2 regions of the Paenibacillus sp. FSL H3-0469 genome follow, and region 1 is predicted to be linked to the other one. Evidence: a T-box and tRNA genes for the amino acid it is inferred to sense, from the RefSeq annotation. Region 1 holds a T-box; the other holds one or more tRNA genes.
What was found. The T-box of region 1 lies ahead of pheS (phenylalanine--tRNA ligase subunit alpha). A T-box ahead of a tRNA ligase gene usually reads a tRNA of that ligase, here a tRNA-Phe.

Region 1 (14,446 bases):
GGATTCGCTGCGGCTTTGCACAATTCCTGCTATTTTCTTAATTCTGCACCAAAAGTTTGTTCAAGCGCAGAGACCACTTTGTCATGCACTTCCACAACCTCTTCGTCAGTCAGCGTATGCTCGGTGTGGCGGTACAAGAGCGACAGGGCAACGCTCTTCTTACCCGCCTCCATCTTGCCTCCTGTGTAGATATCAAATACCTGCACATTTTGCAGCAGAGTACCCCCGTGCTCACGGATCGCCGCGATCAGGTCGCCTGCCGGAACCGCGTCATCCACTACCACCGCAATGTCCCGTTCCATGCCCGGGAAGCGGTGAAGCTCGCTATACTGCAATTGGGCACGCGCCGCATCATAGAGCGGCTGGAGCAGGACTTCGGATACGTAGGTATCCTCCAGATCCATCCGGCGCTGCAGCTCGGGATGAAGCTGCCCCATCGAACCAATCTTCACACGGCCCTCTGCCTGAAGCAGATAGATGGAAGCAGAGCGTCCCGGATGATAGCCTTCAGGCGCGTCCCCTTCATAGACTACGCGATCCGTAAGGCCCAGATGCGCAAATACAGTCTCCAGCGCCCCCTTGAGGTCGAAGAAATCCACCGGCTCAGCAGCCACGTTCCACTGCTTGGCTGCACGCGTACCACTCAGCAGCAGCCCCAGCACCGGCAGCTCGCTCGGCTGGCGGGTAAGGACTTCTTCTTCCGTGAAGAACACATTTCCGATTTCGAACAACGCCAGATCGCCTTGGCGGCGGTTCGTGTTGTAGAGGGCAATGTCCAGCAGCTGCGGCAGCAGGCTGGTACGCAGCACGCTGCGCTCCTCGCTCATCGGCATCGCCAGCTTCACTGACTGCTTGCCTTCCGCCAGCATAGGGAAGAGCTTGCTCTGCTCCGGCTGGATGAAGGAATAGCCCATAACCTCCTGATATCCGCCCAGTGAGAGCAGGCGGCGCAGCTCGCGGCGCAGGGACTGCTGTCTGGTAAGCGCACCAGGTGTTGTTGTGCCTTCGATCAGCGTGGTCGGAATGTTGTCATAGCCGTATAAGCGGGCGATCTCTTCAATCAGATCCACATCCTGCGTAATGTCTCCGCGCCGTGTCGGCACCTCGACCTCGACGATTCCCTGAGCCGCATCACCGCACTTGAAATGCAGACGTCCGAACAGGGTTTTCACTTCCAGCAATGACAGATCTGTCCCGAGATAGCGGTTCAGCTTCTCCAGCGATAATTGCAGCACTTTCTCCTGACCAGCGATACTTCCGGCCTGGACGATCCCTTCATGCACCGTTCCTCCGGCATACCGGGCAATCAGTGCAGCCGCGCGGTTAAGCGCAGGGATGACCGCATTCGGGTCGACTTCCTTCTCGAACCGTTGGGACGCTTCTGAGCGCAGACCGAGCTGACGCGAGGTCTTGCGTACCGTTCCGCCATCGAATTTGGCTGATTCCAGTACGATATTAACGGTGTCTGCGGTAACCTCTGTTGACAGTCCGCCCATCACTCCTGCCAGGCCAATTGCGCCTGAACCGTCGGCAATGACCAGCATCTGCGGCTCAAGCTTGCGCTCTTGGCCGTCAAGGGTTACCAGTCGTTCCCCTTCACGGGCAAACCGTACACCGATGGTTCCGCCCTGGACCTGCCCGCCGTCAAATGCATGCAGCGGCTGTCCGTATTCCAGCATCACATAGTTGGTAATATCCACGATATTGTTAATCGGACGCACCCCGGCCGCCATCAGGCGGTTCTGAATCCACAGCGGGGACGGCGCGGTCTTCACTCCGGCAATATAACGCACGGCATAATGGCTGCAGAATGCCTCGTCCTCAATCGTAACCGTAATGGAGTCCGCAGCCTTGCCGCCCGTTTCTACGAGCTCTGCCGCCGGATCAGCCAGCTTCAGCTCACGGCCCAGCACCGCGCTTACCTCATAAGCGGCACCGATCATGCTCAGACAGTCGGAACGGTTCGGTGTCAGATCGAAATCAAGGATTTCGTCATTCAGTCCGAGCACCTTGAGAATATCCTGGCCCACCTCGGTCTGCTCCGGCAGCACCAGAATGCCCTCCTGCAGCTCTTTAGGCAGCAGCTTGTCGTTCAGGCCCAGCTCTTTGGCCGAGCAGATCATCCCCTGCGACAGCACGCCGCGCAGCTTGGCTTTTTTGATTTCCAGGCCCGGCAGCTTGGCGCCCACCAGCGCGACCGGTACCTTCTGGCCCGCTGCGACATTCTTCGCTCCGCAGACGATCTGCAGATCCTCGCCCTGCCCGGCATCGACGATGCAGATATTCAGCTTATCGGCGTCGGGGTGCTTTTCTTTGGATTTCACGTAGCCGGTCACAATCCCGGAAATCCCTTTGTTGCGGCGTTCTACTCCGTCAATCTCGATGCCGGCGGTGGTGATTTTGTCCGCCAAGCTATCTGCGGTAACCCCTTCCAGCGATATATAATCGGCCAGCCAGGCGGTTGATACTTTCATAATCGCACACTTCCTTTTTGTTTCAGATGTATTGATCTCCATGGCGGCCTGCGCTTCGCGCACGGAAGCGGATATACAACAAGCCATAGTGCCAACTTCGTCCTAACCCAAATTCCTGTATTCCAGTGTACCTCCAGAGAAGTTTTGGACTTCCGGCCGCTGTTGTCTGCAGATTTCTTGATTTATCCCGTTTTTAACGGTTGAAATCCGCAGACAAAGGCGGTCGCTACTGCTCCTCCAGTTCCAAAATTCCCCTCCGCCACTTTTCCTTCAACTTGAATTTTTTAGTTCAATCTATATAGCAGTAAAAATTCAAACACAAAGGCGGTCGCTATCGCTCCTCCAGTTCCAAAATTCCCCTCCGGCTTATCAGTATCCGGCCCGCGCCCCATACACACCCGCCAAATCCCTAAATCCCCTTGAACTGCTTCACAAAGCCCATATCATTCGTGTAGAAGTAACGGATGTCATCGATGCCGTACTTCAGCATCGCGATCCGCTCAGCGCCCATGCCAAACGCGAAGCCGCTGTAGACCTCAGGGTCGTAGCCGCCCATCCGCAGCACATTCGGGTGCACCATACCGGCGCCGAGAATCTCAAGCCAGCCGCTCTGCTTGCAGAGCCGGCAGCCTTCGCCGCCGCATTTGAAGCAGCTTACATCCACCTCAACGCTAGGCTCGGTGAACGGGAAGAAGCTTGGGCGCAGGCGGATGCCCGCGCTAGGACCGAACATCTCCTTCATGAACTGCTGCAGGGTCCCCTTCAGGTCGCTCATACGGATATTGCGTCCGATCACCAGACCTTCAATCTGATGGAACTGGAAGGAGTGGGTCGCATCGTCGTCGTCACGGCGGAACACCTTGCCCGGACAGATGACCTTGACTGGAGTCTCCCCGTTCATCGCCTGCATGGTGCGGATCTGAACCGGCGAGGTCTGTGTGCGCATCAGAATATCTTCCGTAATATAGAAGGAATCCTGCATATCGCGGGCCGGATGGTTCTTCGGAAGGTTAAGCGCCTCGAAGTTGTAATAATCTGTCTCCACTTCCGGTCCTTCCGCCACCTTGTAGCCCATACCGATGAAAATATCCTCGATCTCCTGAATCACCCGGCTGAGCGGATGAATGCCGCCCTGCGGCATGCCGCGGCCCGGCAGGGTTACATCGACCTTCTCCGCATTCAGGCGGTTCTCCGTCTCCTGCTGCTGGAACAGCTCCTGCTTGGCGCCGATCACCTCTTCAATGGCGCTGCGCACCAGATTGGCCACCTGGCCGATCACCGGACGCTCCTCCGCGCTTAGTCCGCCCATACCGCGCAGAACCTCTGTCAGCTCGCCTTTTTTGCCAAGGTATTTGACGCGCAGATCATTCAGAATCTGCGGATCGGACACCGCCTGCAGCTTCGTCAGTGCCTCGGCCTTCAGTGCTTCCAATTTGTCTTTCATGGCTTGTACTGCCCCCTCAAATCTCATATTGTTCAACAAAAAAAGGCCTTTCCTCCCGGTAAAGGGACGAAAAGACCGTGGTACCACCCTTGTTAGACGGCCGTACGCTTCCCTTAAGAGCAATATTCCCTCTTTCGGTACGGCAAAGACCTGTCTCACTTTATACAGAAATAACGGTCTGCGGCCGGTCCCCCCTACTAGCACTCTTCAAGGAAGCCTTGATGTACATTCAGGGAACTGCTCCGGAGTGAACTTCGGCAGCTCTGCTCTCTTAGAAACGCTCTCAATCTGCGGCGCTTCCTCCCTGTAAGCCAGGCACTGCGTACTCTTCTCCATCATTGCATGTATGCGGATTATATCCTCTGCACTTCGATCCTCCGCTTGGGAAGATATGCCCATCTATTATATGCAAAAACAGCCCGTTTGACAAGCTGCGCTAATTCCGCTTATTTTTTATCTTCTTTTAAGCTTCCTTTAAGCTTCAGCGCGGTTTGAAGGCTTTTTTTCAGCGGGCATTCAGTCAATGCTGATATTTTGCCTTATGAGATCATTCAAGGAGGAAATTACATGCCTACACGAAAAAAAGCATTTGTTCTGCTGCTGCTCAGCACATTTGCCGCAATTCAAACCGCAGGAAGCCCGGGAACCACGGCCTATGCTGCTTCATCCGGTTCTACGGCTGCCACAGCAGCAAGCCCGGTCACGGAAGTCTCCACTCTTAACAGTCTAAGTGCGCTCAAGCTCGCTACCACGCTTCAGGTGAAGCTGAGCCATGTAGGGATTCAGAGCCAAACCGGCGGTAATATTCTCACCTACACGCTTACCTACACCAATACTGCCGGCAGCAGCGTCAATCTGGCGGACTATTTCTCCAAAATAGTAACGGCGGGCGGCAGCGTCATCAAGGGAATACCGGTCAGCGCAGACAGTACAGTCAAGAAAATCCCCGCAAAGCAAAGCACCAGCCTTACATACTATGCGAATATTGGAACTGCCGCCTCCGTCAAAGGACTTAAAATCAACATCTACGGCTGGAATTTCAGCGCCGCTAATTATGAACAGCGTATAGGCACGTTCACGGTCCCAGCCAATTATTCTCTGTCCTCGCTTACAGGAGAGACCCGGAAGGTTGAACTCGGCGGCCTTACAGCCGGCACCAAAGCCGAATCCGTGCAAATCTACAAATATAACGGCAAAGTCTATGCTAAGGTCGGGCTTAGCTTAACCAATCTGGGTACCAAAGTGCTTACAGATCCGGGCTATAGCTTGTACCTGAAATCCTCGGGCGGCTCTGTCTTCACACTTACACTGGATGACAGCAGCTCCGAATTCAAGCTTCAGCCTCAGGAGAAGAAGACGCTCTATTATATGACCGAGATCCCCTCCTACATGAATCTCAGCAAGCTAACGCTACAGATCGCTAAGCTGGATGAAGGACTCAAGCTGTACCTGCCTGTCTCTTCCTACGCGCTTCCGGCTGCGGTAACCGCCGATTTCACTGTAGCGGCGGGCTATACCAAAAAGGTCTCCATCGGCAGCAATATCGTGGACATGCAGCTGCTGAAGGCAACTGTGCATGCGGATAACGGGAACGGTGTCTGGAGCTATCAGCTCCGGGTGAAGAATACCGGCAGCACAGCGGTTACTTTGCCTGCTTATGAGCTTAACGTCAATTCGGCGGAAGGCTATAGCTTCCCGGTGACGTCCACAACCTTGAGCAGCCTGACCCTGAAGCCGCTGGAAGACAAGCTGATTGAGCTGAGCGCCAGTGTTCCGCTGGAGCTGGCTCAGAATTCGCTGGAGCTGCGCATGATTGCTCCTGCAGCCAGCGCGGATAAAGTAACGCTGCCTGTGGCCTATTTCCGCATCCCTTATAAGCCGGAGAGCCAGATTCATCTCGCCGCCGAGACCAGCGTAACCAATACCTACGGCACGTTCGCTGTCTCTCTGGACTCCCTGCTGCGTCTGCCTTGGGGCAGCGAGGATCTGGTGCAGGCTGTACTAACGATACGCAATGCAACGTCCAAGACCATTACTTTGCCTGCTTTTACCGGAATACTCCTGGTGGATCAGAAGGATCTCACTTCCTCTTCACAGACTTATACGGGCAACAGCTCTTCAGTCCTTGCCCCTGGTGCCAGCACACAGATATCGGTTCAAGCCCATATTCCATATACCCTGGATTTCAGACAAGTCAAGCTCATCCTCCAGGAGACCAAGGGTACAGAAGTGTCGCAGTTCCTCTCTCTCAGCACAAGCGACAGTGCCGTTAAAAGTGTTGCACCGCTGGCTCCAGGGGAAGCCTTCAAGATCACGGCCACCGGCAAAAAAGCCACCGTCAAGGAACGTTCCACCCTCCTGTATACAGGAACCGGCTCGAATCTTGTGTACAGCGAAGTGGAAATGAACAGCGACGAAGTCCGGCAGGCAGATCTGGCCCGTCTGTACGCACAGTTCAGGACTGCTGACGGGCAATATTTTGAAGCAACCGTAAGCCAGTCTGAGCTGCCAACCAGCCCTGAGGGCACAACACTGGTTACCTTCTGGGCAAAAGTTCCGGCTGCTCTGGACACGGCAGGTCTTCAGCTGTATATCAGCCAGTCGATTGCGGATGGCAAGCTGACTGCCGCAGGAACGGCTGCGACGGGATATGTGAATACTGCAGCGCTGACACTGGCTCCGGCAGAGGTTACGCCTTTGACCAATCTGGCTTCCGTTCCGCTTTTCCCTTATACACTGGCAGTTACCAGCTCTACAGGGGAACTCACCAAGGGCGAAAGCAGCATTGCTGTGACGTTCAATTACAATCTCAATCAGGATAATGCCTACCAGACAGGCGCTTACCAGCATAAGCTCATCCTTCAGGTTATAGATCCTTATGGACAGTCTCACGAGAAAACACTGACGCTTGGCACCGACTTGACTCTGGGAACAAACAACTCTTATTCTACGACCCTTACCAGCGTCCTGTTCAAAAATCTGAGCTCCGGCACCTACGCCCTTAAATTCTACGATGAATTCCAGGGAATGCGGACGGAGCTCGCCAGCCAGGCCTATTCCCTTGAGGTTACCGCCAAAGCAGCCACGTCTTCCACTGAAGGAGCCGCAAAATGAAGAAGAAAAAGATCATTATTATCGCTTCAGCCATACTCCTCGTTGCTATTGCAGGGATTGCGGGCTATAGACTCTGGCCGGATCAGAACCGGCAGATCAACGCCGCCCCGCTGAATACGGCAGTTGCCAGTAAGGGGGATATTCTGGTGAGTGTCTCGGGTTCAGGTGCAGTATCGGCAATCAACAGCGAGAGCATCCGTACCAAAGAAGCCGGGAAGGTCGATACGGTCATGGTTAAGAAAGGCGATGTCGTTAAAAAAGGCGCGGTGCTGATCACATTTGTCGCGGGCGATCTGGATGATAAGCTGAAGGAAGCCACAAAGTCGCTGGAGAATCTCAAGACAGAGCTGGAAAACAAACAGGAGAGCTACAAGACGCTGGCTATGAATAACGCGGCAGAGGAAGAGCTGGAGTCGGCAAAAAAAGCCATTGATAAGGCCAATAGCGATATCTTAGACCAGCAGGAATCCATCGCTGCCATCCATGAAGATATGGCTCCGCCTGATCCGCTGACCGCTCCGATCGATGGTACGATCACTGCCGTGAATATTACGGCCGGTGAACAGGCCCAGAATGGTACAGAGCTGTTCACCATGACTGATTACGTGAATCTAAGCGTAACCGTTCAGGTAGACGAGCTGGATATCCCCAAAATCAAGCTCAATCAAGTCTCCACCATTACACTGGATGCCCTTGAGGATAAGTCTTTTACCGGTAAAGTTATAGATATAGCCAAAGAAGGAACCTCCTCCAATGGTGTCTCCCTGTTCAACGTCACTGTAGGATTAAATAACTCGGAGGGTGTGCTTATCGGCATGTCTGCGGAGGTGGCGGTTACCATCGAAGAGAAGAAGGATATTCTGACCGTTCCTATCGAAGCTGTAACAAAGATAAACGGGAAATCCTTCGTCAATGTGCCGGTGACCGGCGGAAATGAATCAGGCACCAAAACTTCTGGTAACGGAGCGGCTGGCTCCAAGTCTGCTGAGAGTGGCACGGCTGACGGACAGGCTCCCGGCGGCCAAGGCGAAATCCGGCCGGAAGGAGCAGAAGGCCAGACCGGCGGCAGGGCTGCACGCGGAAGCGGTCAAGGCGGCGGATACCCTCAGGGCGGCGGAGAAGCCCGGGGCGGAGCGTTTTCCGGCGGTGAATTTCCGGCCGGCGCCGGGTTCTCCGGCAGGGCAGCAGGAAGCCGGAGTGCTTCGGGCAATGCCGCCGGCACGCAGCGTGTGGCTGTGGAGACCGGTATCCACAATGAGAGCAGCATCGAAATCGTCAGCGGCTTAAGTGAAGGGGATGAAGTGATCCTCCCAACCGTGATTTCCTCAGGCAATACCACCTCTCCGCAGCAAGGCGGCATGGGTGGTGGCATGGGCGGCTTTGGCAGCGGAGGAATGACCGGCGGGAGCGGAGGCTTTCCCGGCGGGAGCGGGGGCGGCTTCACCGGCGGGGGCAGCGGGGGCAGCAGGGGCGGTTTCTCCGGGGGCGGTGGCGGACGATGACCTCACCAGAACCGCTGATCCGGGTTGAGAATATGCAGCACAGCTTCACGATGGCCGGAGAATCAATGACGGTTCTGAGGAGCCTGAGCTTCACCATTGATCACGGTGAATTCGTTGCGATCATCGGCCCGTCAGGGTCAGGCAAGTCCACCCTGATGAACATGCTGGGCTGCCTCGATGTGGCGAATGAAGGCGATTATTTCCTGGACGGCCAGGAGATCCGCAGGCTGTCTGACAACAAGCTGGCTCAGATCCGCAACGAGAAGATCGGCTTTATATTTCAGAACTTCAATCTGCTGCCGAAATTATCAGCGGTAGAGAATGTAGAGCTGCCCCTGATCTACCGTGGAATGTCCCACAGGGAGCGTAGAGAAATTGCCCGCAGCGCCCTGGTCCGGGTAGGCCTGGAGAGCCGAATGAATCACCGTCCCTCCGAGCTGTCTGGAGGCCAACAGCAGCGTGTGGCTATTGCCCGCGCTCTTGCCGGAACCCCGCCTATTCTTCTTGCCGATGAGCCCACCGGAGCGCTGGACTCCAAGACAGGCAAGGAGGTTCTGCAGATGATTAAGGAGCTTAACGAACAAGGGCATACCATTATTCTGATCACGCATGACCTGGAGATTGCCGAGCAGGCCAAACGGGTGATCCGGATTCAAGACGGGGATCTTGTAGAGGATCGGAAGGTGGTGCACTCATGATGCTGTACCAGAGTATGAAAATGGCCTTCAAAAGTATTCTGAGCAGCAAAATAAGAGCCTTTCTTACCATGCTGGGCATTATTATCGGGGTCTCCTCCGTCATTGCACTTGTCGCTGTGGGCCAGGGCACCACCTCGCAGATTACAGAGTCCCTAAGCTCCCTGGGAACTAACCAGCTGACCGTCAACATTACGGGCCGCGGAGCCACCACTTCGCTAACCTACGAGGAGGCCCTGGCCCTTGGTGAGATTGAAGGGGTGGATAATGTATCCCCGATAATCTCCGGGAACGTAACCGCCAAGCACGGTACCGAGAACGTTTCCGTATCCGTAGAAGGCATTACACCTGCCTACGAAGAGGTCCAGGATTTCCATGTGCAATCCGGAAGATTCCTGCTTGAGATGGATACAGAATACCGGCAGAAGGTTGCGTTAATCGGATCAGATACAGCGGAGGATCTATTCGGTACAGATAATCCTGTAGGCCAAAAGGTACAGATCAACGGAAGCAGCTTCAAGATCGTCGGGTTGCTGGAGAGTAAAGGCTCCACCAGCGTCGGTTCAAGCGACGAGAAGCTGCTGATCCCCATCTCTACAGCCGAACGGTTCCTGCAGAGCAAGGGCGTCCGCTCCATTACGCTCACCACCACTTCCAATGACAATGTGGATGAGGTCAAAACCAAGCTGGAGGCCAGCCTTACAGCCAAATTCAGTGCAGCGGAGAATGCCTACTCTGTCTTTGATTCACGGGAGATGCTGGAAACGGTGAATGAGACCAGCTCCACTCTGTCCATGGCCCTTGGCGGTATCGCAGGTATTTCGTTATTTGTAGGCGGGATAGGGATTATGAACATTATGATTGTCTCAGTCAATGAGCGAACCAGAGAGATCGGCATCCGCAAGGCCATCGGGGCCAAAAAAAAGAACATTATGATGCAGTTCATGATCGAGTCCGTAGTCTTAAGCGGAACCGGGGGTCTGATCGGAGTCGCATTGGGACTTGGCGCCAGCTGGGCTGTCGGTCATTATACCGCCTTGAATGTGGCGCCCTCCTGGAATATGGTGCTGATCTCCTTTTCTTTCTCCTTGATGATCGGTGTCCTCTTCGGAATGATTCCTGCAAGCAAGGCTGCAAGAATGCGCCCTATCTATGCATTGCGCAACGAGTAGCATCCTCCTATACCCAGCAGTTTATAATCTGCTGTTCCATCCGCTGGTCTCAGATTCCTGGGCTGGCGGATTTTTCTGTTATATTTTTAATGCACAATTGATACCACAGGGGTATCGTTTGCAGTAAAAGTGGGTAATAGGACTCAAAGGTCACAATATCTCTACATAGTAGTTAAGTATACATACTAGTTCTTGGTATCGGCTGTAACGGATATGTCTCCACTGTTTCCACTCCGGCTCCAGGGTCTGCTTCTCGGCCTGTGCATCCGCAGCGGAAGCTGACGGGGCTTATTATTTTTTCAGCAATTGCTCTGCTTAAGGGATGTCCTATATACTGGTGAAAAGAAACCGCGATCTAACCGGAAGCTATTCTGTCTATTGCCTCTTTCTTCCCCTGCTCTCTAGGACTCGCTAACGTATACTCTCTTACATGCCTGCATGAAGCCATATTCCGCATAAGGATAAGTTTCGCATGCACCAAAGCTACACCCATGAGATTTGCAAAAGTTCTGTGCGGGGAGAGGATGACAGTGGCCGTTTTTTCGGAAAACACAAGTACACGCAGACTGATTATATTATTCACGTCCATCACCGTTCTTCTGGTTGGGATCAGTGTGGCCTCCCTGCTGATTCTGAATCATACGATGAACAAATTATCCGATTCCTTATACAGTGATGTCTACCAGAATTCCGAGCTCATTCTGAATGCCGACCGCGATCTGTATCAGGCAGCCCTAGCGCTTCAGACCACAGTCGGCGGGACGCTGACCAGCGCGCAGCGCAGTACACTGTCACAGGAATTCGAAGACAATAATGCTCAGGCGCTGCAGCGCGTCAATACCGCCCGCTACAATCTGAATGCGGTGAAGAGCCCGTTCAATGGAATGAAGCAGAGCGAGCTGCTGCTGGACGAGCTGAGGAATGAGCTGGATCACTTCGGAACCACGCTTACCGCATGGAGGGATAACGGCCGGGAGCTGATCTCGCAGCGGGTTCAGAAGAGCTGGAACCCTGCCTCCTATTCTGCCCTCACCATACATACGGAGCTGAATGAAGTACGGGAAAGCCTGAATCAGGCAGAGGACAAGATTGATACCTATGCAAGCCAGGTAATGACAGAGTTCAATAATCTCAAAAGCTCCCTGTTCGCCGTCTACTCTGTATTCCTGTTCCTGCTTGTTCTGGTTATCATCTATCTCAGCCGCAGGCTGATCTCCCTGCAGAACGAAATGCAGGACGAGCAATCGCTCTACCAGCTGATCGGTGAGACGATGTCCGACTTCATTGTGCTGACAGATCCGGACGGTCTGATCCTGTATGCCTCTCCTTCCCATGCAACTGCACTGGGCTATGTGCCAAGCAAAGGGGCGCCGCTCTCCAACTATATCCGTGAAGCCGAGATCTCCTGGGCCAAGCTCAAGAGCGTGGTGCAGTCTTCCCCGAGAATATCCGAGCTGCGCATGCGCTCGGCCGAAGGGCATTGGGTATGGCTGGAGACCAAGGTTACCCCGATTGCAGGCAGCCGTAATTTCCCGGCACAGTTCATGCTGGTCTCGCGTGAGATTACCCAGCGCAAGCAATATGAGGAGCGGCTGCACAAGCTGGCCTTCTATGATCATCTGACGGCGATTCCCAACCGTGCCCATTTCAAAATGTACATGGAGAACCTGATCAACCAGCCCGAGGACCGCCGGCAGGAGATCGCCGTTGCGCTGCTGGACTGCGACCGGTTCAAGCAGCTGAATGATACGCTCGGCCATCTGGCCGGAGATGAATTCCTGCAGCTGCTCTCCCGGGAGCTGCAGCAGACCGTGAAGGGCTCCGGCCAGGCCTTCCGGATCGGCGGGGATGAATTCGCCGTGGTGCTGCACCGTTTCACCAGCCCGCAAATGCTGGACGAGCTGCTGAACCGTCTGCTCCAGCTGTTCAACAAATCCTGGTCCGTCAACCAGGGCTCCAGCTTCCACACCTCTGCCAGCATCGGCGTGGCTCTGTACCCGCAGCACGGCAGCAGCATCAACGAGCTGCTCCGTGCCGCCGATCTTGCGATGTACCGCTCCAAGAACCATGGCGGCAATGAGGCTAACCTGTACAGTGAGCATGTGGATAAGAAGTACAGTGATCAGCGGAACTAGCACTGTCAGAAGTTGACTCCCTATCTATAACTCCTAGCCAAAAAGAGCTGATTAGCTCCCCTCCCACAGGAGATGGAACTAATCAGCTCTTCTTATGTTCTAGCTGGTCTGCTGCAAAGGATCAGCCAGCTCTGTCCTATGCTCTGGACTTCGCTCCCGAACGGTCACCTTGATAACCTGCTCCCCGCTGCCTGAGCAGTCGATGAAGCGGTCAGCGGTGCCGTCCTTCTCCTCCCAGTCGTTCAGCCGGAGGACGTAGCCTATCGTGGAGGTCCCCGGCAGCACTTCAATCCGTGCTACGGCATGACCCTCCTCCATGTGCTGGAAGTCCCGTTGCCCATCCTGAATGCCTGTACCCCACACCCAGAGATTCCAGCCCCGGTAATCGCCGTCCGGGCGGTCATAATGAACTTCTACAATCTTCGATCTTGGCTCGGGCTCCCCGTATTTATCATAGAGTACCATCATCGACAGTCCTGCGACCTCTACACTGCCGTTGTCCGTCTGCCGGAAGGCCTCCGGTCCGGCATGGGTATGATCAACTACGATGTTCCAGCAGCCGGAGGTCTCCGGGAGGCACTGGGTGACCGGCTCCATATTGGCATTATAGATCACCACGATATTATTCCATGTATCTCCGCCAGCATGGTCCTTCAGTCTGTAGGCAACGACTCCGCTGTCACAGCGCAGGAACTCCAGACTGCGTTCAATCTCCTGACGCCCGTGCAGGCGGAAGGCTGGATGTGTCCGGCGCAGCTCAATCAGACCTTTGTAATATTGAAATACTGCAATGAATTTGCTTTTGTTCTCCCAGCGGATCGCATTGATGCAGTCCGGGCTGCGATAGCTGTTATGATCTCCGTATTTGCTGCGCAGCAGCTCATCCCCGGCATGGAGGAACGGAATTCCCTGCGAGGTCAGAATGATTCCGTTAGCCAGCAACGAACGGCGTACCGTCTCATGTTCCAGCACATTCTCGGGATCTACTCCCACATACGGATTCGCCTGCTCTACTGCGGCCTTGAGATCCCCGCCGCCCCGCAGCTTGCCGCCCTCAAGCTCCGGCAGTCCGGCTTCCCCGCGAAGTCCCCGGGTAGCCAGAATTTTGTCCCACAGGTTGAGATTATCATGTGCAGTTACATAGTTCACAGTCTCTGTAGGCGCATCGGTGAATTCATGAATCGCCCCGCTCACCCCGGACGCGATCGCACCTTCTTTGCCGTATTCCCCGGTCACGAAGCCTTTGCCCCAGCCGTCACTGTCTCCCTTGATGGCCGCGCGGAAGTTGTCGTTGAAGACGGCGTAGCCTTTGCCGCGCTGCACGCCCTTCAGCGTCTTGGCGGCAAGCGGCGAGTCGCCGCCTGTCCACGGCTCACCATAGATCAGCAGCCCCGGATTAATCTCCAGCCGCAGTTCCTCGGTAATCTCGCGCATGGTCACGCTGTCCATCAGCCCCATCAGATCGAAGCGGAACCCGTCAATATGGTACTCCTTAGCCCAGTAGGACAGGGAATCCTTGATATACTTGCGGACCATCGGCCGTTCTGTAGCCAGCTCATTGCCCACGCCCGAGCCGTTAGAGAGCCGGCCGCTCTGATCATGGCGGTAGTAATAGTCCGGCACCAGCGGCTGGAAGGGTCCCTTCTGGAACCCATAGGTATGATTGTAGACGACGTCCATAATCACCGAGATGCCGCGGCTGTGCAGCGCCTGAACCATCTCCTTGAATTCCCGGATACGGCTAAGCGGGTTAGCCGGGTCTGTGCTGTAGGAGCCTTCCGGCACATTATAGTGCTGGGGGTCGTAGCCCCAGTTATAGTCTGTGAAGATGGAGGACGCCGGTTCTTCTCCTGGCTTGCCCAGCTCATCCACCGTCTGATAATCGAACACCGGCAGCAGATGAACATGCG
Region 2 (14,446 bases), 3.2 Mb from region 1:
GGCAGATATACGGCCTCAGTAACGCTGGCTGCTGTCGGAATCCTGCTTCTTCTGGACTGGCGCGATGGAACAGATTATATGATGCTGCTGCTCAAATGGTGGCCCATCATTCCGGTATTATGGGGAGTAGAGTATCTGCTGATCTATATTCTTTTCCGCCGGCTGAAGCAGAATGGTACGGCTGGAAGAGCGCGGATGGATCTGCGGGGATTGTTCTCTGCGGTAATACTGGCTGCCTGTGTGTTTATCGTAACCGAGCAGGAGCACTATCTGCATTTGTGGAATAAGGTGAGTCTTAACCTGACCGTGGCGGCGGTCGATTACGGGGAAGCGGAAGGAAGCTCTTATACGAAGGCTCCGGTAATGGTGCCGGTCGAACTGAACACCTCCAAGGTCAATATTGACGCTATTAATGGAGACATTCTCATTCACCGGGCTGCTGTGGAGGATATCGAGATTACGGCAACCGTATGGGTGGACCAGTTGGACGGGGTACTGGCTGAATCCATAGCCGATCAGTCTTTTGTCGAGGTGACAGAGGGCACAACGATCAAGATTACACCCCAGAGTAAGGCGTACGGTGAATCCGGCAAACGCCAGCCGCGGATCAACCTCGATATCTCCCTGCCGGAAGACCGGCGGTTTGACTTGAATGTCCGTACAATGAATGGCGGAATTACCCTGCAGAATGTAGAAGCTATTGCCGACATCTCGCTGGAGACCGGGAACGGGGAGCTGATCCTGCACCGCATTTACGGCAATGTAAAAGGTAAAACCTTAAACGGAGCGGTGCGTGCCAGAGATGTCCTGGGCAATGTGGAGCTGGGGACAAGCGGAGGCGATATGGGGGCTTGGGACGTCAGAGGCGCCCTGAAGCTGTCAACGGCGGTCGGCAACATCACGGCATATGACAGCGGGGATGCGCTGGATCTGTCCACAAAGAACGGCAATGTGGAGGTCTCCGGAGCGAGAGCCAAGCTGCATGCCGAATCGCTGAATGGCCGGATCAGCATCCGCTCCGGGGATTTCGGGGGAGACTGGGATATTTACAGTGCGGTGGGGGATATTGAACTGTTTCTGCCGCTAACGGGTAATTATACGGTGGAGGGCTCCAGCGGCTATGGAGATATCGTAACAGACCTGCCAGGACTCGTGATTGATAAAAAAGTGCTTTCCGGCCAGATCGGAACCGGCGAATTCAAGCTGCGGGTAGACGGAAACAGCAATTTAAATGTGAGCAAATATTGAAATAAGGAATATTTATTATATAATAATAAATATAATGTAATGACTTCATTGACAACGTAGAAAGCAGAGTCATACAATTACATTAGAATTATTATTAAGTTGTATAATCAAAGGCGGTGGCATGGATGGGTAGTGGCGTACAGCATGCATTGGAGCAACTCAAGACAACCGGTGTCCGTATTACGCCTCAGCGTCATGCGATTCTAACGTATCTGATGGAAGCGATGAATCATCCTACGGCAGACGACATCTACCGGGCGCTTGAGCCTCAGTTTCCGAGCATGAGTGTGGCAACTGTGTATAACAATCTTAAGATGTTCATGGAAGCAGGTATGGTCCGTGAGCTGACCTACGGTGATAATTCCAGCCGTTTCGACGCCAATGTATCTGATCATTATCATGTTATCTGCCAGGAATGCGGTAAGATTGAGGATTTCAGCTATTCTACTCTTCATGAAGTAGAGCGGCAGGCCGAACAGGCCACAGGCTTTAAGATTCATGGATTGCGTATGGAGCTGTACGGTGTATGCAAAGGCTGCGGCGAGAAGCAGCACTGAATGGAATAATATTTATAAACGTGTAGGGTCCGAGAGCGGATTCTGCACGTTTTTTTGTATAGATAGAGAATCAAGCTGTTACAAAAATACAAACCTTCCAAGAGATTCGCGCAACCAAGCTCGCCTGCATGGCGTATACTTAACAGAAGTGTTGCCTGCTTTTAAAATTCAACGAACGGTTTGGAGGACCTATTTTGGACAGAAGACAGAGACAAAGACGCGTCACGAAGCGTGGAAGTCTTACTCGCCGCTTATTGGGACTTGTCATCATAGCCGCCGCAGCCTTTTGGGTTGTTTATTATGTACTGCCGAACCGCCAGCATCTGGACCCGGACTGGAAGGGCCTGGACAAGCCGATTTTTGTGAAGGGACAGCTTACCGGCTATTCAGCATCGGGCACAGGGGACGGACTGCTTTTACCGCTGCCTTTTTTGCAGGAATATGTAGATCCTTCTATCCGCTATGAAAAAGAGAGCAAATCAGTTATCCTCTCAACGGACAGCAGTCTGTTGTACATGCAGGAGGAATCCAAGGCCGCAGCTCTGAACAATGAACCTCTGCAGCTTCGCCTTGCTCCCGAGGTTAAAGATAAAGTGACCTATCTTCCGGCAGATACACTGGAGAATCTGTACGGCTTCGAGATCGAAGAGGATACAGCTACTGGTGCGGTGCTGCTTATGACTGCGGGAGAATCGGTGCCGCTTGGCAAGGTGAAGGGCAAAGAAGGCGGCAAAACGAAAGCCCTGCGCAGTGAACCCTCGGTGCATGCACCGATTTTTGCAGATATGAATCCTGGGGATGTCGTACGAATCTGGAATACGGACACCAAGGACTGGGTATACGCCCAGCTTGATAACGGTTATTCGGGCTACGCCCAGGCGGATGATATTACCGAAGACGGTACCCGAACGGTAGAAAAAAAGCCCGAAACACCTACACGAGCTGAACGCAGCTGGAAGGGCAAGCCGGTTAACATGTTCTGGGAAGCCGTGTACGAACGCAAGCCGAACCCGGCCAAATTTGCAGCCTTGCCTGGAATTAACGTGGTTAGCCCCACCTGGTTCAGTATTATTGATGTGAAGGGGAATGTACGCAGCCAGGCGGACCGCTCTTATGTGGATTGGGCGCATAATCATGGTATGGAAGTATGGGGGCTGCTGAGCAACAGCTTTGAACCAGACTTGACTACTGGAGCCTTATCTACGTACGACAATCGGATGAATGCCATTGTGCAGATGCTTAAGTATGCAGACCTGTATAACTTAGACGGGATTAATATCGACTTCGAGAATGTGTACACCAAGGATGGACCGAACGTAACCCAGTTCATGCGGGAACTGAAGCCGATGGCCCAGAGCCGGAATCTGATTGTCTCTATTGACGTAACGCCGAAATCTAAGAGCGAGATGTGGTCCCTGTTCCTCGACCGTCCGGCGCTTGCCGCCGTATCCGACTTCCTGGTTGTAATGGCCTACGATGAGCACTGGGCAGCCAGTCCGGTTGCGGGATCAGTAGCCTCTCTACCATGGGTTAAGACCTCTATGAACCGGATTATCGAGGAGGATAAGGTGCCGTCAGAGAAGCTGATTCTGGGAGTGCCGCTCTATACGCGGATCTGGACGGAAGCCACCGAGAAGGGCAAGACCAAAGTAAGCTCCAAGGCCGTCAGCATGAATGCGGTCAAGGAGATCATTGCCGAGAAGAAGCTGACACCGGTATTCGATAAGGAAGCCGGACAGAACTACGTGGAGTATAAGGAAGATGATGTTCTCCGCAAAATCTGGATCGAGGACAGCACCTCGCTCACAGCCAGGGTAGAGCTGGCCCAGTCCTTGAAGCTGGGCGGTGTGGCAGCCTGGAACCGGAGCTTCGCCAGTCCGGAGGCATGGGAAGCGTTGAAGGGAATTATTAAATAAGATGATTTCATTATAAAAAGGTGTTGTCCTACAGTGGACAACACCTTTTTTGGCAGACAATACTATTCTTACATTACCTTGTCTCTTAATAAATGCATAATGTCAGTAAGCGCTGCTTGCAGAGGATTAGTGTTTCAGTTGCTGGGCTTCAAGCTCTTCGGCAGTAATGGTAGCTTGTGCAGCGTCCATGGTGAGGATGGTATGGCAGAACATACAGCGGTCAGTTTTGCCCAGCATTTTGGTCAGCTTATGGCACTCCGGACATTCCACCTGAACCGCACTGGTGGAGAGCATGCCCGCCCAGAAATAAATAGCCAGACTGGCCATCATGGAGACGAGTCCAATGACAAGACCGACAGCAGCGACGACTTTTCCGGCAGATCCCCAGAATACAATGCCTGCGGTTCCCATGATCATGAGACCCATGCCCAGCATGGTCAGAAGCAATCCCCAGGTGCGAAAAGCATTGATTTTAGCCGATTTAAATTTCATGAGTATGATCTCCTAACTGAAATATAGTTCGGTTGTTCAGGAGGAACTGGCATGAATATGTAGAATAAGCTTATGTATAGAGATTATAACTGACGGACGCAAAATCGCCAAATTTGATGGAGGGAAGTATGGAACTGTCCAATTTGACCCTATTAAGCGGGGAGACATTTGAGGAGAATGTTCTGGGAGCCGTTGCTTGGCGGCAAAGAGGGGATGCCACGTTTCAAAGTGCACTGTTGCACGATTTTGATATGGTGGTCCTTCTGCTGCACGAGGAACAGGAGACGGAACGCATCATAACCCATAGCATTGCCGGTGATACGCGGACACAATCGGTACATGTAGGGCTGTCTGCACTGGAACGTGCTGTCATGGCCGGGGATAACAACGAGCTTCTGAGCAGCCTGATATCCGGAGAGGTACTCTGGGATCCGAAGGGAATCTTGGCGGAGATGCGCAAGCAGCTCATTCAGTTTGAGGGCCCGCTTAAAGAACGGGTGCTGTTTATGGAATTCGCCCGTTTTTTACATATGTATATTAAGTCCAAGCGTTACATTGAAGCAGGCTGTACCATGGATGCCTATAATTGCGTACTCATTGCCTTGTATCATTGGGCGCGCATTGAAGTGAGTGAAGCGGGGTATTTCCCGGAACCGGCAGTATGGGGACAGGTGAAAAGCCTGAACTCACCGGTCCATAAGCTATATGAAGAATTGACTATCAGCACAGAGACGCTGGACCAGAGAATCGAGCTTATCCTGCTTGCCTGTGAATTTGCCCTCATGTCAAAAATGGAGGATTGCTGTACCATGCTGCTTCATATCCTGGGCAGCCGTAAGGAGGCGTGGAGTATTAAGGAGCTTCTGCAGCATTCGGGGCTCAGCCCGCTCCAGGCAGAATTGCCGCTTGTGCTTCGCAAGCTGGTATCCCGTTCATTAATTCGGGAGATCGCCTCGTGGGCAGTGGATGCCGGAGATGGTCATGCCATTCGTTATACGCTCTAAAATTAACAAATCGCCAACTGACGGGAATAGCTCTATATAGATAGCATCAGCGGGAGAATGGAGAGGGTGAATGTACTCTCTTTTTTTATAGAATTTATATGTTTGGGCCCCCCGCAGAGTACCTGAGTCATCATCGAAGCTAAAGCCTCACTTTGTGGGGTTATTTTATTTGTCCGGGTTTGCAGAAGAGCCGAAGGGGAAGAGAATATTTAGGGTTGACTAGGGTGCAGTTCTTATGATAAATTATAACTCGTCCCTCTGACATAACGATGCGCAGTAATGCAGTCGTAAATCAGCCGAAAAAAGAAAATAAAAAAAAGGTTGACTAAAACGAGGACGCTGTGATATATTATAAAGGTCGCTGCTGAGACAAAAAACGGCGACGAAAGATGAACTTGATCTTTGAAAACTGAACAACGAGTGAGTATCGGAAATCACTTCGGTGAGATCCAAATTAGAGAATGTAAATTCTCGTCAGATGTTTCAAAATGAGCAATCGCTCTTTCTAAATACCAATTTGGAGAGTTTGATCCTGGCTCAGGACGAACGCTGGCGGCGTGCCTAATACATGCAAGTCGAGCGGAGTTTGAGAGGAAGCTTGCTTCCTTTCAAACTTAGCGGCGGACGGGTGAGTAACACGTAGGCAACCTGCCCTCAAGCCTGGGATAACTACCGGAAACGGTAGCTAATACCGGATAATTTCTTTCTTCTCCTGAGGAGAGAATGAAAGGCGGAGCAATCTGCTGCTTGGGGATGGGCCTGCGGCGCATTAGCTAGTTGGTGGGGTAACGGCCCACCAAGGCGACGATGCGTAGCCGACCTGAGAGGGTGAACGGCCACACTGGGACTGAGACACGGCCCAGACTCCTACGGGAGGCAGCAGTAGGGAATCTTCCGCAATGGGCGCAAGCCTGACGGAGCAACGCCGCGTGAGTGATGAAGGTTTTCGGATCGTAAAGCTCTGTTGCCAGGGAAGAACGTCCGGTAGAGTAACTGCTACCGGAGTGACGGTACCTGAGAAGAAAGCCCCGGCTAACTACGTGCCAGCAGCCGCGGTAATACGTAGGGGGCAAGCGTTGTCCGGAATTATTGGGCGTAAAGCGCGCGCAGGCGGTTATTTAAGTCTGGTGTTTAAACCTTGGGCTCAACCTGAGGTCGCACTGGAAACTGGGTGACTTGAGTACAGAAGAGGAAAGTGGAATTCCACGTGTAGCGGTGAAATGCGTAGATATGTGGAGGAACACCAGTGGCGAAGGCGACTTTCTGGGCTGTAACTGACGCTGAGGCGCGAAAGCGTGGGGAGCAAACAGGATTAGATACCCTGGTAGTCCACGCCGTAAACGATGAGTGCTAGGTGTTAGGGGTTTCGATACCCTTGGTGCCGAAGTTAACACAGTAAGCACTCCGCCTGGGGAGTACGGTCGCAAGACTGAAACTCAAAGGAATTGACGGGGACCCGCACAAGCAGTGGAGTATGTGGTTTAATTCGAAGCAACGCGAAGAACCTTACCAGGTCTTGACATCCAACTAACGAAGCAGAGATGCATCAGGTGCCCTTCGGGGAAAGTTGAGACAGGTGGTGCATGGTTGTCGTCAGCTCGTGTCGTGAGATGTTGGGTTAAGTCCCGCAACGAGCGCAACCCTTGACTTTAGTTGCCAGCAGGTTGAGCTGGGCACTCTAGAGTGACTGCCGGTGACAAACCGGAGGAAGGTGGGGATGACGTCAAATCATCATGCCCCTTATGACCTGGGCTACACACGTACTACAATGGCCGGTACAACGGGAAGCGAAGCCGCGAGGTGGAGCCAATCCCAGCAAAGCCGGTCTCAGTTCGGATTGCAGGCTGCAACTCGCCTGCATGAAGTCGGAATTGCTAGTAATCGCGGATCAGCATGCCGCGGTGAATACGTTCCCGGGTCTTGTACACACCGCCCGTCACACCACGAGAGTTTACAACACCCGAAGTCGGTGGGGTAACCCGCAAGGGAGCCAGCCGCCGAAGGTGGGGTAGATGATTGGGGTGAAGTCGTAACAAGGTAGCCGTATCGGAAGGTGCGGCTGGATCACCTCCTTTCTATGGAGAATCGTTTCCTGCAACGGAAACATTCAAATCGGAAGCTTCGCTTCCAAACCAATCAGGTTTAGGCCTGTTACTCACTCGTTGGTCAGTTTTGAGAGTTTAAGCTCTCATCTTTACCTTTGATCCTTGAAAACTGGATACCGAAACGAATTTGCGTTTTAGAACATCTTTTAGCTGAAACTTGTGTAAGCAAGTGGAAATAGTTATTAGTTGCTACCGTGATTTTCCTTAGGGAAAACACATTGGTTAAGCTACTAAGAGCACACGGAGGATGCCTAGGCGCCAGGAGCCGACGAAGGACGTGGCGAACAACGAAACTGCCTCGGGGAGCTGTAAGCAAGCTTTGATCCGGGGGTGTCCGAATGGGGAAACCCAGCTGTGGTAATTCGCAGTTACTCGTATCTGAATACATAGGATACGCAGAGGCAGACCAGGGGAACTGAAACATCTAAGTACCCTGAGGAAGAGAAAACAATAGTGATTCCGTCAGTAGCGGCGAGCGAACGCGGAACAGCCTAAACCAAGAGGCTTGCCTCTTGGGGTTGTGGGACGTCTCACATGGAGTTACAAAGGAATATGGTAGGCGAAGAGGTCTGGAAAGGCCCGCGATAGAGGTAAAAGCCCTGTAGCCGAAATGGTATTCTCTCCGAGACGGATCCCGAGTAGTGCGGGGCACGTGAAACCCCGTATGAATCCAGCAGGACCATCTGCTAAGGCTAAATACTACCTGGCGACCGATAGTGAAACAGTACCGTGAGGGAAAGGTGAAAAGCACCCCGGAAGGGGAGTGAAATAGAACCTGAAACCGTGTGCTTACAAAAAGTCAGAGCCCTTTCTATGGGTGATGGCGTGCCTTTTGTAGAATGAACCGGCGAGTTACGTTTAACATGCAAGGTTAAGGTGAGAAGCCGGAGCCGCAGCGAAAGCGAGTCTGAATAGGGCGATTTAGTATGTGGACGTAGACCCGAAACCGTGTGATCTACCCCTGTCCAGGGTGAAGGTGCGGTAACACGCACTGGAGGCCCGAACCCACGCATGTTGAAAAATGCGGGGATGAGGTGGGGGTAGCGGAGAAATTCCAATCGAACTCGGAGATAGCTGGTTCTCCCCGAAATAGCTTTAGGGCTAGCCTCGGTGAATGGAGTGGTGGAGGTAGAGCACTGATTGGGTGCGGGGCCCGCAAGGGTTACCAAGCTCAGTCAAACTCCGAATGCCATTTACTTCTTGCCGGGAGTCAGACAGTGAGTGCTAAGATCCATTGTCAAAAGGGAAACAGCCCAGACCATCAGCTAAGGTCCCCAAGTGTGTGTTAAGTGGGAAAGGATGTGGAGTTGCACAGACAACCAGGATGTTGGCTTAGAAGCAGCCACCATTGAAAGAGTGCGTAATAGCTCACTGGTCGAGTGACTCTGCGCCGAAAATGTAACGGGGCTAAACACACCACCGAAGCTATGGCTAGATACTTTGTATCTGGGGTAGGGGAGCGTTGTATATACGTTGAAGGTGTACCGTAAGGAGCGCTGGAGAGTATACAAGTGAGAATGCCGGTATGAGTAACGAAAAGATCAGTGAGAATCTGATCCGCCGAAAGCCCAAGGTTTCCTGAGGAAGGCTCGTCCGCTCAGGGTAAGTCGGGACCTAAGGCGAGGCCGAAAGGCGTAGTCGAAGGACAACAGTTTGAAATTACTGTACCACCGTAATCCGCTATGAGCGATGGGGTGACGCAGGAGGGTAGTGACGCGGACTGATGGATGTCCGTCTAAGCAGTGAGGCTGGTGTGTAGGCAAATCCGCACACCGTAAGGCTGGGCTGTGATGGGGAGCGAAAATTACAGTAGCGAAGGTCATGATCTCACACTGCCAAGAAAAGCCTCTAGTCAGGAGAAGGTGCCCGTACCGCAAACCGACACAGGTAGGCGAGAAGAGAATTCTAAGGCGCGCGGAAGAACTCTCGTTAAGGAACTCGGCAAAATGACCCCGTAACTTCGGGAGAAGGGGTGCCTCGGTAGGGTGAATAGCCCGAGGGGGCCGCAGTGAAAAGGCCCAAGCGACTGTTTAGCAAAAACACAGGTCTGTGCGAAGCCGTAAGGCGAAGTATACGGGCTGACGCCTGCCCGGTGCTGGAAGGTTAAGGGGAGCGGTTAGGACTTAGTCCGAAGCTGTGAACCGAAGCCCCAGTAAACGGCGGCCGTAACTATAACGGTCCTAAGGTAGCGAAATTCCTTGTCAGGTAAATTCTGACCCGCACGAATGGCGTAACGACTTGGGCGCTGTCTCAACGAGAGATCCGGTGAAATTTTAATACCTGTGAAGATGCAGGTTACCCGCGACAAGACGGAAAGACCCCATGGAGCTTTACTGCAGCTTGATATTGAATTTGGGTACGATCTGTACAGGATAGGTGGGAGCCGTGGAGGCAGGAGCGCAAGCTTCTGCGGAGGCGCCGTTGGGATACCACCCTGATCGTATCTAGGTTCTAACCTAGTGCCCTTATCGGGTACGGGGACCGTGTCAGGCGGGCAGTTTGACTGGGGCGGTCGCCTCCTAAAGAGTAACGGAGGCGTTCAAAGGTTCCCTCAGAATGGTTGGAAATCATTCGCAGAGTGCAAAGGCATAAGGGAGCTTGACTGCGAGACCTACAAGTCGAGCAGGGACGAAAGTCGGACTTAGTGATCCGGTGGTACCGCATGGAAGGGCCATCGCTCAACGGATAAAAGCTACCCTGGGGATAACAGGCTTATCTCCCCCAAGAGTCCACATCGACGGGGAGGTTTGGCACCTCGATGTCGGCTCATCGCATCCTGGGGCTGAAGTAGGTCCCAAGGGTTGGGCTGTTCGCCCATTAAAGCGGTACGCGAGCTGGGTTCAGAACGTCGTGAGACAGTTCGGTCCCTATCTGTCGTGGGCGCAGGAAATTTGAGAGGAGCTGTCCTTAGTACGAGAGGACCGGGATGGACGTACCGCTGGTGCATCAGTTGTTCCGCCAGGAGCATGGCTGAGTAGCTACGTACGGACGGGATAAGCGCTGAAAGCATCTAAGCGTGAAGCCCCCCTCAAGATGAGATTTCCCAGTATGTAAGACCCCTTGAAGACGACGAGGTAGATAGGTTGGAGGTGGAAGTGCAGCAATGCATGGAGCTGACCAATACTAATCGGTCGAGGGCTTATCCAAATTTCTAACACGCAGATTCGTTTCGGATTCAGTTTTCAGGTGATCAAGCCTGGTATGTATATTCCCTGATAGCTCAGTTGGTAGAGCACTCGACTGTTAATCGAGTTGTCACAGGTTCGAGTCCTGTTCGGGGAGCCATATGGAGAGGTGTCCGAGTTTGGCCGAAGGAGCACGATTGGAAATCGTGTAGGCGCCACAAGCGTCTCGAGGGTTCGAATCCCTCTCTCTCCGTAGCAATACTTCATTGAATAGGGATGAGAACCCTCAGTGGTTCGTTGGAGCATAGGCTTCGTTAGCACTGCTTCGCAATCTCGTAACGAAGTGAAGAGTATCCCTCTCTCCGTAGCAATACTTTTACACAGCATGGCTCGTTGGTCAAGGGGTTAAGACACCTCCCTTTCACGGAGGTAACATGGGTTCGAATCCCATACGAGTCATATATGGAGGCTTAGCTCAGCTGGGAGAGCATCTGCCTTACAAGCAGAGGGTCGGGGGTTCGAACCCCTCAGCCTCCACCATCTATCTTAACTGAATAGATTTTGTACAATGACGCGGGGTGGAGCAGCCCGGTAGCTCGTCGGGCTCATAACCCGAAGGCCGCAGGTTCAAATCCTGCCCCCGCAACCAATCTCCATAAAGTACCAAACATGGAACCGTGGTGTAGTTGGCCTAACATGCCTGCCTGTCACGCAGGAGACCGCGGGTTCGAATCCCGTCGGTTCCGCCATCTTTACAGAATCATTTTTATGGCTCGGTAGCTCAGTCGGTAGAGCAAAGGACTGAAAATCCTTGTGTCGGGGGTTCGATTCCCTCCCGCGCCACCATACACAACTTAATATGCCGGTGTAGCTCAATTGGTAGAGCAACTGACTTGTAATCAGTAGGTTGGGGGTTCAAGTCCTCTCGCCGGCACCATACCGTGGAGGCTTAGCGAAGTGGCCAAACGCATCAGACTGTAAATCTGCTCACGTACGTGTTCGGTGGTTCGAATCCATCAGCCTCCACCATTTTTTAGGGGCATAGTTTAAAGGTAGAACAACGGTCTCCAAAACCGTTGGTGTGGGTTCAATTCCTGCTGCCCCTGCCAAGTAATTTCATATAAAAGAATCATATGGCGACCGTGGCGAAGGGGTTAACGCACCGGATTGTGGTTCCGGCATTCGTGGGTTCGAGACCCATCGGTCGCCCCATTTCTTTTATAAGAATTACATAGCAATACAACTTAAAAGCTTCACATGGCGACCGTGGCGAAGGGGTTAACGCACCGGATTGTGGTTCCGGCATTCGTGGGTTCGAGACCCATCGGTCGCCCCATTTTCTTTCAAAAAATATATTGGGGATTAGCCAAGCGGTAAGGCAACGGACTTTGACTCCGTCATTCATAGGTTCGATTCCTATATCCCCAGCCATTATATGCGGACGTGGCTCAGCGGTAGAGCATCGCCTTGCCAAGGCGAGGGTCGCGGGTTCGATTCCCGTCGTCCGCTCCATTTCATGTGGTGCCATAGCCAAGTGGTAAGGCAAAGCTCTGCAAAAGCTTTATCCCCAGTTCAAATCTGGGTGGCACCTCCATTTTAAATATTTGCCGGCGTGGCGGAATGGCAGACGCGCTCGACTCAAAATCGAGTGGGAAACCGTGGAGGTTCGAGTCCTCTCGCCGGTATTACGCTAAAAGAGTTCATCAGAGATATTCTCTGGTGGGCTTTTTTATTGTGTGTATACCTAGAGGCACGCATTATCTGTTATATCGGCACATGAACAAGACTGAGGCGCCAGCATCGTTCATTTGCAGGATGATTATGTTCTTTGAGCTTTCGTACCTTATCCCATATGTATCTGAGAACAAGACAGGCCCTGTGTATCTTACTACACAGGGCCTGTTTCTTTTAATTTATATGTCATCTGCTTATATGTTAAGTCGTTTATATCATGAACTTACTTCGTAGAACCCACAAATTGATTTCTGGCCGCCCCAAGACCAATGATACCGAGTAGGGCAGAAGCGCCAACCAAGATCAGGAGTGGAGCACTCCAACTATGAGTGGCGTCATGCAAGTAACCTATCAGCGCCGGGCCGATGGCTGCCAGCAGATATCCTATGGATTGGGCCATGCCCGATAGTTCCGCCGCCTGATGGGCACTTTGAGTGCGTAAACCGAAAAACATCATAGATAAGCCAAAGGCAAAGCCCGCTCCAATTCCAAGAATAATCACCCACAACAGAAGCAGTTGGACACTGCTATAGAGAAGCCCAAGTGTTCCGATCAAAAGTAGGATTGTTGTAATAACCACCAAGGACCGCTGGTTAGACATACGCCCTGCCATAACAGGAACGATAAAGGCAAAGGGGAGGGACGCCATAATCAGAACCGATAGAAACCAGCCGGATTGACTCGAACTGATGCCTTGTTCTTTTAGGATTTCAGGCAGCCAGGCAACCAGCACATAGAAAATGGCTGATTGTATTCCCATAAAGAGAGTCACCTGCCAGGCTAATGGGGAGCGCCATATTTTAACCTGATGGTTCTTATCTGTGCTGCTACCAATAATGGCGGGGTTCGTTGGAGTCTTGAGCAGCGGTATCCAAAAGAGAATAGAGATGAAGCTAAGTATTCCCCATACTCCAAGGGCACCTTGCCAGTTCATACCTGCTCCCACAGCTAAGGGAATACTAATACCGGAAGCAATTGCCCCGCATAGATTCATGGAAACCGAATAGACCCCTGTCATAGTCCCCATTTGCTGCGGAAATTCCCGTTTAATCAGACTGGGAAGTAATACATTACATATAGTAATAGCAAATCCCAGAATTGCAGTTCCAACATATAAAGTCGCTGCTCCGGATAACGACCGAACAGCAATACCGATGACTAAAAAAATAAGAGAAATCAGGATAATTCGTTCTATACCATATTTATGTCCTAATTTGGGTACAAAAGGTGATAATAGGGCAAATGCAATTAGTGGAACTGTAGTAATCAGGCCTGCTAAAGTATTAGAAATATGCACGTTGTCCCGAATAAGACTGACCAAGGGTCCCACTGAGGTGAGGGGTGCGCGCAAATTCGCTGCGATAAAAATAATTCCTATGATCATGAACCAGAGTGTCGCTTGCTTCCGAATACCGGTATTGGATATTCCATCTTGCTTGTTTAACAATTGTTCTGGTGAACTCATAGATGTGCCTCCTGTGTACGGGCTTTGTCAATGTATAAACGAACAGCCTCCTCCGCTTGATGACCATTCTGATCCGCAATGGCCTGATAGAGCAGGGCATGAGAGTCGATATAGAAATCCACGGTTTTGAGATCCTTCATTTCTAAAATCATGTTTTGCAGCGCCTCAGAAATATGATTGTATAAATTCGACATCAATTGATTATGTGAAGCGGCTATCACCATTTTGTGAAACTCCACGTCCCAGTGAGCATACGCTTCAAGATCTTGCTGGACGGCTGCTTGTCTGCACTGGTCAAGACATGTCCGAAGTGCCGCCAAATCTTCCTCGTCTCTCCTGAGCGCAGCCAGGGCAGCCGCCTCTCGTTCTAATGCATACCGGACCTCCAGGCTCTCAAACTTATCGGTATGCTCTATTACTTTTCTAATCACTGACCCTAAAACACTGGAGGAGCATACATAAGTCCCATCCCCTTGTCTGGTCTTGAGCAGACCCGCGTAGGTTAGAGCCCGAATTGCTTCCCTTAAGGTATTACGACTGACTTGAAGCTGCTCCATTAGCTCCGGCTCTGGAGGAATACGCGTCCCTACTTGCCATTCGCTGCTTTCGATCTTCTCTTGGATCTGGTAGGCCACCTGTTCCACCAAGGTTAAACGTTGAGTCTGAGCTAACAATTGTATCATTCCTTTACAAACGTAGGATGTTTGGTACTCTGGTTGATTATAGCAGATTCATTTCGGCTTGAAAAGATGAAAATGATATTGATTCTCAATATCATTCGTGCTAATATGATTTTGTTC

Region 2: it has a tRNA-Phe gene. The T-box ahead of pheS (phenylalanine--tRNA ligase subunit alpha) is inferred to sense a tRNA for this amino acid. The anticodon was not compared.

The regions. Positions count from the first base shown of each region.
Region 1 is NZ_CP150302.1:6,541,445-6,555,890, reverse strand. Features, by position in the region: gene pheT (phenylalanine--tRNA ligase subunit beta) at 30-2,474, opposite strand; gene pheS (phenylalanine--tRNA ligase subunit alpha) at 2,884-3,918, opposite strand; T-box leader at 3,978-4,266, opposite strand; gene NSS83_RS28610 (hypothetical protein) at 4,486-7,032, shown strand; gene NSS83_RS28605 (efflux RND transporter periplasmic adaptor subunit) at 7,029-8,534, shown strand; gene NSS83_RS28600 (ABC transporter ATP-binding protein) at 8,531-9,232, shown strand; gene NSS83_RS28595 (ABC transporter permease) at 9,229-10,401, shown strand; gene NSS83_RS28590 (sensor domain-containing diguanylate cyclase) at 10,932-12,536, shown strand; gene pulA (type I pullulanase) at 12,636-14,446, opposite strand, start outside.
Region 2 is NZ_CP150302.1:3,307,622-3,322,067, reverse strand. Features, by position in the region: gene NSS83_RS14420 (DUF4097 family beta strand repeat-containing protein) at 1-1,248, shown strand, start outside; gene NSS83_RS14415 (Fur family transcriptional regulator) at 1,374-1,805, shown strand; gene NSS83_RS14410 (glycosyl hydrolase family 18 protein) at 2,000-3,721, shown strand; gene NSS83_RS14405 (DUF2614 family zinc ribbon-containing protein) at 3,848-4,213, opposite strand; gene NSS83_RS14400 (nucleotidyltransferase-like protein) at 4,342-5,217, shown strand; rRNA gene NSS83_RS14395 (16S ribosomal RNA) at 5,732-7,292, shown strand; rRNA gene NSS83_RS14390 (23S ribosomal RNA) at 7,543-10,469, shown strand; tRNA gene NSS83_RS14385 (tRNA-Asn) at 10,532-10,607, shown strand; tRNA gene NSS83_RS14380 (tRNA-Ser) at 10,611-10,700, shown strand; tRNA gene NSS83_RS14375 (tRNA-Glu) at 10,835-10,906, shown strand; tRNA gene NSS83_RS14370 (tRNA-Val) at 10,912-10,987, shown strand; tRNA gene NSS83_RS14365 (tRNA-Met) at 11,020-11,096, shown strand; tRNA gene NSS83_RS14360 (tRNA-Asp) at 11,119-11,196, shown strand; tRNA gene NSS83_RS14355 (tRNA-Phe) at 11,218-11,293, shown strand; tRNA gene NSS83_RS14350 (tRNA-Thr) at 11,309-11,384, shown strand; tRNA gene NSS83_RS14345 (tRNA-Tyr) at 11,391-11,476, shown strand; tRNA gene NSS83_RS14340 (tRNA-Trp) at 11,483-11,556, shown strand; tRNA gene NSS83_RS14335 (tRNA-His) at 11,584-11,659, shown strand; tRNA gene NSS83_RS14330 (tRNA-His) at 11,708-11,783, shown strand; tRNA gene NSS83_RS14325 (tRNA-Gln) at 11,804-11,878, shown strand; tRNA gene NSS83_RS14320 (tRNA-Gly) at 11,885-11,959, shown strand; tRNA gene NSS83_RS14315 (tRNA-Cys) at 11,968-12,041, shown strand; tRNA gene NSS83_RS14310 (tRNA-Leu) at 12,054-12,132, shown strand; gene NSS83_RS14305 (MFS transporter) at 12,405-13,646, opposite strand; gene NSS83_RS14300 (FCD domain-containing protein) at 13,643-14,320, opposite strand.